One region of the Blautia sp. JLR.GB0024 genome, then DNA from elsewhere that is predicted to be linked to it. Evidence: a T-box and tRNA genes for the amino acid it is inferred to sense, from the RefSeq annotation. Region 1 holds a T-box; the other holds one or more tRNA genes.
The links. A T-box is a leader RNA that pairs with one kind of tRNA and senses whether it is charged. The one in region 1 lies ahead of V8Q34_RS05180 (proline--tRNA ligase), so its partner is inferred to be a tRNA-Pro.
Positions count from the first base shown of each region.

Region 1 (3,922 bases):
TACAGGTACTGCCAATACATATGGAATGGGCAATCTTCCGGCATATGGAATTCCCAATATTATGACTGCGGACGGCCCGGCAGGACTGAGGATCAGGGAGGAGTGCGGTGTCTATACGACGGCATGGCCCTGCGCCACACTGCTGGCCTGTACCTGGAATCCGGAGATGGTATTTGAGGCAGGGGCAGCAGGAGCGGCTGAAGTGAAGGAGAATAATATCGGTGTCTGGCTTACCCCGGCTATGAATATACACAGAAGTCCCCTGTGCGGAAGAAACTTTGAATATTATTCCGAGGACCCGCTGGTATCAGGAAAAATGGGAGCAGCTATGATCAGGGGCATCCAGTCTCAGCATATCGGGGCGTCCATGAAACATTTCTGCTGCAATAATAAGGAGACTAACAGGAAGGACAGCGATTCCAGGGTGTCGGAGAGGGCACTCAGGGAAATCTATCTGAAAGGATTCGAGATTGCGGTAAAGGAAGCCCAGCCCTGGACAGTGATGACATCCTATAATCTGATGAATGGATATCCCACTTCCTGTAACCCGGAACTGCTTAACGGAATCCTCAGAGAAGAGTGGGGCTTCGAGGGAATGGTGACTACGGACTGGTGGAATCACGCGGAGCATTATCTGGAAGTAAAGGCCGGGGGAGATATCAAGATGGGATGTGGTTATCCTGACAGGATTCTGGAGGCTAAGGAGAAGGGATTCGTGAGCAGGGAAGAGATGGAGAAGTGCGCGGAGAGGATATTGGGGATGATATTGAAAGTGGATTAAATATTCTGGACGGGACTGTGTACTTGCTGATTTGGAATTTTGATGCCATCGGCCTGAATATACCCTGCGGGACAGGAACGTGTAAATGGTAATCACAGGCGGCTTTTAGCAGCGGTTTTGTTTTTAATATCGTTGACATGGATGCGGTTTTGTGATAAGATTCGGAATCAAGAGAAAGGCGTTGAGAAGAGATAGTAAGCGTGTCTGGACGTTGCAGAGAGAAGCCGGGTGGTGCGAGGCTTTATGGAGGGGCGCTGAACCGGTCTTTGAGCTGCAGGCTGAAAGGTGACGAGTAGGTTATGACGGGTATCCTCCGTTATGGGGATGGAGTATCGGATGGCTGATGATTTTTGGATGGATGGCGTCCTGTACTTGGAGAGAGCAGAATGGAAATTCTGAATTCAGGTGGTAACACGGATATTTGAGTATTCGCCCTGAACTGGCTTAGCTGGTTCAGGGTTTTTGTTTTTTCTGCCGCTCGCTGTCCCATCGGTCCGGGCAACGTGGTGTGTTGCGTTTGTATGCAGCCGAATTCTACACCGAGGGTATTTCGTCCGCCTGAGACGAACAATGGGTTGTACGGCTCAGACGGACGAAATACCCTCGGTGTAGCTTCGGAATGCATACGGCACTGCAACACACCACGTTGCCCGGACCGATGGGACAGCGGCGGCAGAAAAAAGCACTTCGTGCGCTGTGAAGGCGGGAGTTTTTTGGATGGAGCGTGGGCAAGCAATAATTCCATTGTTAAAGGTGATACTGGATGGATTTTGCCTGTAGGTGTGAGGGGTTCTGAATAGTTGGTAGATTTAGATATATGGAATAAAAAAATGTGAATGGAGGAAGAGTGTTATGAAGATGGAGAAAGTTGTGGGGGAAAGGTTTCGGGAGAGGCCGGCGGACTGTGTGATCGACAGCCATGCTTTGATGGTGAGAGGCGGGTATATGAAGTATGTGGGGAATGGGATTTATTCGCAGTTTGGGCCGTTGAGGAGAATCTGCAGGAAGATTGAGGGGATTATTCGGGAGGAAATGGATGGGATTGATGGGCAGGAGGTGCAGTTTCCTGTTGTTATGCCGGCCTCGCTTTGGGAGGAGTCGGGGAGATATGAGAGTGTGGGGAGTGAGCTGCTGCGGTTTTCGGATAGGAATGGGAGTAAGATGGTACTGGGGATGACACATGAGGAGGCTTCGGTGCAGTTGGTGCGGGAGTATGGAAAGAGTTATGCTAAGTATCCTTTTATGATTTATCAGATTCAGACAAAGTTCAGGGATGAGGCAAGGCCGAGGGCAGGGCTGATCCGGGTGAGAGAGTTTACAATGAAGGATGCTTACTCATTCCATACTTCTCAGGAGGACCTAGAGGAATATTATCAGAAGTGTTATCATGCTTATGAGAGGATTTTTGCAAGGGCCGGGATTCCGGAGACGATTGCCGTGGCTTCGGATTCGGGGATGATGGGCGGCAGTCTGTCTCATGAATTTATGCTGCTGACTCCTGTGGGGGAGGACTCTGTTGCGGTCTGCCCGGAATGCGGGTTCAGGGCTAATGTGGAGATGGCTGAGAGTATTGTTGAGAATCCGCAGGATGATGTGCAGGAGGAACTGAAACTGGTGTACACACCGGATATTCATACGATTGAGGATGTGTGCGGATTTTTGGGGATGCCTGAGGAGAAATCCTGTAAGGCTGTGGTGTATCAGAAGAATTCGGATGACAAGTTTGTGGTGCTGTTTATCCGCGGGGATCTGGATGTGAATGAGACAAAGGTTACCAATTTCCTGAAAAGTGAGATTCGTCCGGCGGAAATAACGGAGGAATCTGGACTGCATCCCGGATTTATCGGGCCCTATGATCTTCAGGGGGATTTTACGGTGCTCTATGACAGGTCTTTGCAGGGGGGAATGAATCTCTCCTGCGGCGGTAATGTGGAGGAACATCATTATACAGGACTTTGTATGGAAAGGGACTGCCCGCAGGCGGAGTATCATGATTTTGCCAAAATTTCAGAGGGCGGCGTGTGTCCCGGATGCGGTAAGCATACGATTCAGGTGTGCAGAGGTATTGAGGTGGGAAATATTTTTCAGCTCGGTACAAAGTATACGGAGAGTATGGGGATGCAGTATCTGGATAAAGATGGGAAGGAAAAGTATCCTTTGATGGGGTGTTATGGGATAGGAATCGGAAGGCTGGCAGCCTCCGTGTGTGAAGCACATCATGATGAGTACGGGCCAATCTGGCCTATGGCCATTGCTCCCTGGCAGGTGCATCTGTGCTGTGTAAGGCCGGATAATGAGGAAGTGAAAGCATTTGCGGATAAGCTGTATGAAGACCTTCAGAGGCAGGGCGTGGAGGTGCTCTATGATGACAGGAAAGTGAGCGCCGGGGTTATGTTCTCAGATGCGGATCTTATGGGTGTGCCTGTGCGTGTGATCGTCAGCCCGAGAAATATGAAAGAAGGGTGCTGCGAGATCGTGACAAGGGATAAAAATGTTCAGAAGAAAGCGGCGCTTCAGGATGTTAAAAAGGAGATTGCAGTGCTGATTAAGGAATTGTCTGGGAAAGGATGAGAAAATGGAACAGCAGAAGTGGCTGGATGAGGCTTTATATGAATATGGAAGAAAGGATTACTATCCATTTCACATGCCGGGGCATAAACGGGAATTTTGTCCGGGGACGCTGAAAAACCCTTATTTGGTTGACATAACTGAAATAGACGGGTTTGACAATCTGCATCACGCCGAAGGGATTCTGCTGGAGGCTCAGCAGCGGGCTGCCTCTCTTTACGGGGCGCGTGAGACATGGTATCTGGTAAATGGCAGCACGTCGGGAATTTTGGCCGCTGTGTCCGCGTGTACGTCCAGAGGCGGTGAGATACTGATGGCAAGAAACTGTCACAAGGCAGTTTATCACGCGGCTTATCTGAGAGGACTGACACCACATTATCTCTTTCCGGAGGCCGAAAAAAGTGTGGGATTGAACGGTGGAATTTCGCCTGAGGCTGTCAGGGAGATGCTGGAGAGGTATCCCGGAACAGAGGCAGTGCTTATCACGTCTCCTACTTATGACGGAGTGGTGTCTGATGTGAAGAGGATTGCGAAGATTGCTCATGCATTTCATGTGCCTTTAATCGTGGACGA
Region 1 is NZ_JBANBF010000002.1:229,791-233,712, forward strand. Features, by position in the region: gene V8Q34_RS05175 (glycoside hydrolase family 3 protein) at 1-781, shown strand, start outside; T-box leader at 954-1,221, shown strand; gene V8Q34_RS05180 (proline--tRNA ligase) at 1,634-3,352, shown strand; gene V8Q34_RS05185 (aminotransferase class I/II-fold pyridoxal phosphate-dependent enzyme) at 3,357-3,922, shown strand, end outside.

Region 2 (3,922 bases), on a different contig from region 1:
TTGGGAGCTGTTCGATCATAGCTGTCTCCTTTTTCGCAGAATGCGTGGTTTTGGCCTTATTATAGCATGAAGGATTTTATTGCGCCACTGGAAAATCCCTGACGGCATTGTTGTGTAATATGCTGATTCCTGCCAGTCTGCTCGTATTTTCTTGTAAATAAAAGGTAAAAATGATATGATTTAAATTAAGTAAAAGGCAAGGGCAAAACAAGTAAAATTACCATAAGATAAGCGGAGTGAGTGATATGGCTACACTAAAAGAAATCTCTGAGCTGACCGGTTATTCCATAGCTACGATTTCCAGAGTGCTGAATCATGATGTCTCCCTCAGTGTGACTGACAGTACCAGAGAAGAAATCCTGAGGGTGGCCGGCAAACTGGACTACGAAAGTAAGAGTGTCAGAAGCAGCCGTAAGAAAGCAGCACAGCTCAGAATCGGAATGATTGAAATGATGGATTCCCAGATGAAGCTGGAGGACCCTTATTATCTTTATCTAAAGAGCAGCCTGGATAAAAGCTGTTTTGAGGAGGGATTTGAGACGGTCACCCTTCAGTACGATGAGGAGGAGGAATGCTATAAGAGCAACAGCCAGTCAGGGCTGAACGGAATTATAGCAGTGGGGCAGTTTGGCGCCAGGCAGATTCATGCCATGGAGCAGTGGACGAACCAGATCGTTTTTCTGGACTCTTCACCGTATGAGGAGCGGTTCAGCTCTGTGGTGCCGAATTTCCAGGTGGGGATTCATCAGGGGGTGAACTATTTGGCTGAAATGGGCCACAAAACCATTGCATTTGTGGGTCCTTTGATGTCAACGGACTCCATGGGCAATGACGCGCCGGAAAAACGAAGAAAAATATTCGGGGAGTACATGAAGTATTACAGAAAAGACTTAAAGGCGGTTTATCTGGACACTGACAGGGAGGCAGCCAATGTGCTGGAGAAGACAAGTGCTTACCTGAAAGAAGAAAAAAATCCTGCCACAGCATTTTTTACCTTTAATGAGGCCACAGCTATTGGTGTAATGCAGGGGGTGCAGCAGATGGGGTACCGGGTACCTGAGGACTTCAGCATTTTGAGTTACAACGACACAGTACTTGCAACCCTGATGCAGCCACAGCTTTCCAGTATCAGCATTCATCTGGAAGAGATGGCCCAGGAGGCAGTGAAACTTTTGAGGCGGGGACTGCTGGAGAGCGGAACGCCGCATATGAAGATCGCCATACCTTCCAGTTTAAGTGAAAGGGAAAGTGTGAAGAGGCTTGAATGATTTTATTCAGGCCTCTGTTTTTTAGCCCTTTTCCGTATGGGTAAAAAAGAGGTGAAAGAAAGTAAAAGCGCTGTCTCACTGATCGTAAGACATAATGAAGCAATGAATCGTCACGGAAGTAGGTCACAGGGTGACAGCAAAAATATTTAAAACCGTGCGGGAAGGGAATTGTGCAGGCAGAGAGAAGGGCGTATAATAGACAATCATGCGGATAAAACCGCCGGGAGGAACAGAAATGGAAAATATCATATTGTCTTTTAATGTCATCGCCCCATTATTTTTCCTGATGGTGATAGGCTACGCGATAGCTAATTATACGGATCTTGCAGACAAAGACCTGCTGAAAAAAGCAAATTCCCTTGTATTTAAAGTATTTCTGCCCTGTATGCTGTTTAAAAATATATATCAGAGTAACATCAGGGAGCAGATGCAGGGCGGGCTTTGTTTTTTTGCGGCAGGTAGTCTGCTTCTTTTATTTGTTCTTTTATGTCTCATTGTACCTAAAGTTGTGAAAAAGGAAAACCAGCAGGGCGTGGTGATCCAGGGGATTTTCAGGAGCAACTACGTCATATTCGGAGTGGCGGTGGTGGAGAATATGTATGGTTCGGCCAATACAGTGACTGCCGCTATTTTAAGCGCGGTTCTGGTGCCCATGTATAATTTTCTGGCAGTGATTGCGCTGTCCTTTTTCGGAGGAAAGAGGGAGCGGGACTTTAAGAAGGTTCTTGTGGGGATTCTGAAAAATCCGCTGATCATCGCATCGGTTCTGGGAATCATTGCCTCGCTTCTGGGCTTTAAACTTCCCAAGGCTGCAGACACCACGCTGAATGATCTGGCAAAACTGGCGACACCCATTGCGTTTTTGATCCTGGGAGGAGACTTTGATTTCTCTAAAGTGAGGGGGAACTTGAAAATTGCCGGAGGGGTAGTTGCGGTCAAGATGGTGATTCTGCCACTTATCTTTATTCCTATGGTGGTTGCAATGGGATATCGTAATTCAGACCTGCTGGCGGCACTGCTGGCTTACCAGACACCGGTCGCGGTGTCAAGCTATATCATGGCCCAGCAGGCGGGAGCAGATGAACAGCTTGCAGGGCAGCTTGTGGTTTTCAGCAGTGCTGTTTCTATATTTACATTGTTTGTCACTATATTTATACTGAGACAGATGGGGCTTCTCAATTGAGAGGTCCTTGTTTTTGGGCAAGAAAAAAGCACCGGAAACTTTACGTTTCCGATGCTTCTGCTGAAAGTCGAAGCGACGTGATTCGAACACGCGACCTCTGCGTCCCGAACGCAGCGCTCTACCAAACTGAGCCACGCTTCGTTATTTTGTTTCGGCTGTGTCATTCAGCATTTGTTATTATATATAATGGCGGCAGAAATGTCAACATATTTTTGCATTTTTTTCAAAAACTTTTTCATCCGGGTTTTATGCAGAGTTCTAAATGTTTTTTTCGCTCATATACTTTACGGAATAATTGGTATTGGAGAAAGAAAATTTGGCTGGATATCGGCGATTTGTTGCGTATGTATATGAGTACCCGGATGGAAAGAAAGGAAATGGGAAGGGATTTATCAAAGTAGAGGCCCGGGATGGTAAGTGCCGCATGAACTATCGGATTCAAGGAATCTATGGAAAAGAGGAGGCACCCTGTAACATTTACGGGTTTGTGAGAAAAAGCGATGGATGCGAAGGCATTTATCTTGGAGAATGTGACCTGGCAGGTGATACGGTCCAGTTTCAGACGGAAGTACCGGATCAGGGAATGGGAGGCACTGCGTACGGACTGAACGACCTGAGCGGTCTGGTCATGCTGACCGGAGATGGAATCATGTATGGTACAGGGTGGGATGATCGTCCTGTGCGCCTGGAAGAAATCAGGCTCCCGAGAATGCAGGAGGACAGATCCCGGAATGCGGACAGAGCCACTGAGACAAATAATAATATGCAGAAAGAGGAGCTGGAGACAGGACCGGAGGCTGTGCAGGATGAACTGCCGGAGGGTGTTGCAGCAGCGGAGGCGCTCATGGAAGCAGAGGGGCCAGTTGCTCTGGACGATGAAGAGGGTTCCCTGCCGTTAGCGGAGCATTCTGAAGAGACAGTTAATCTGTTCAGCGGGGAGAGCCCGGATGATAATCTGGAGGAAATGGATTACCGCACAGACACAACAGTGGAAATAGAAACGGATTCAACGAATGCTGGCCGTGCAGAGAGAGGAAATACTATGGAAGGAAACCGTGCAGAGGCAGGGAACGCCATGGAAGGAAACCGTGCAGAAGCAGGGAATGCCATGGAAAGAAACCGTGCAGAAGCAGGGAATGCCATGGAAAGAAACCGTGCAGAGACAGGCAATGCCATGGAGGAAAATCGTGCAGACGGGAACAATGCCATGGGAGGAAACCGCACGGAAAGAGAAAATGCCATGGAGGCAGACTGGGAAGCGGGAAACAATGCCGTGGGAGGAAACCGCGCAGAGAGGGAGAATGCCATAGAGGCGGACTGGGAAGCGGGAAATAATGCTGTGGATGGTAACCGAGCCGGAAGGAATAATTCCATGGATGACACTCCTTGGCAGGGCAGATATCCGTCCAATACATTCAGACAGGGAGGTATGAATACTCCTGATAGAAACCGGGAAGAGAGGAGTAATTCC
Region 2 is NZ_JBANBF010000021.1:25,616-29,537, reverse strand. Features, by position in the region: gene V8Q34_RS25115 (RsmB/NOP family class I SAM-dependent RNA methyltransferase) at 1-19, opposite strand, end outside; gene V8Q34_RS25110 (LacI family DNA-binding transcriptional regulator) at 246-1,268, shown strand; gene V8Q34_RS25105 (AEC family transporter) at 1,504-2,451, shown strand; tRNA gene V8Q34_RS25100 (tRNA-Pro) at 2,519-2,592, opposite strand; gene V8Q34_RS25095 (hypothetical protein) at 2,768-3,922, shown strand, end outside.
Region 2: it has a tRNA-Pro gene. The T-box ahead of V8Q34_RS05180 (proline--tRNA ligase) is inferred to sense a tRNA for this amino acid. The anticodon was not compared.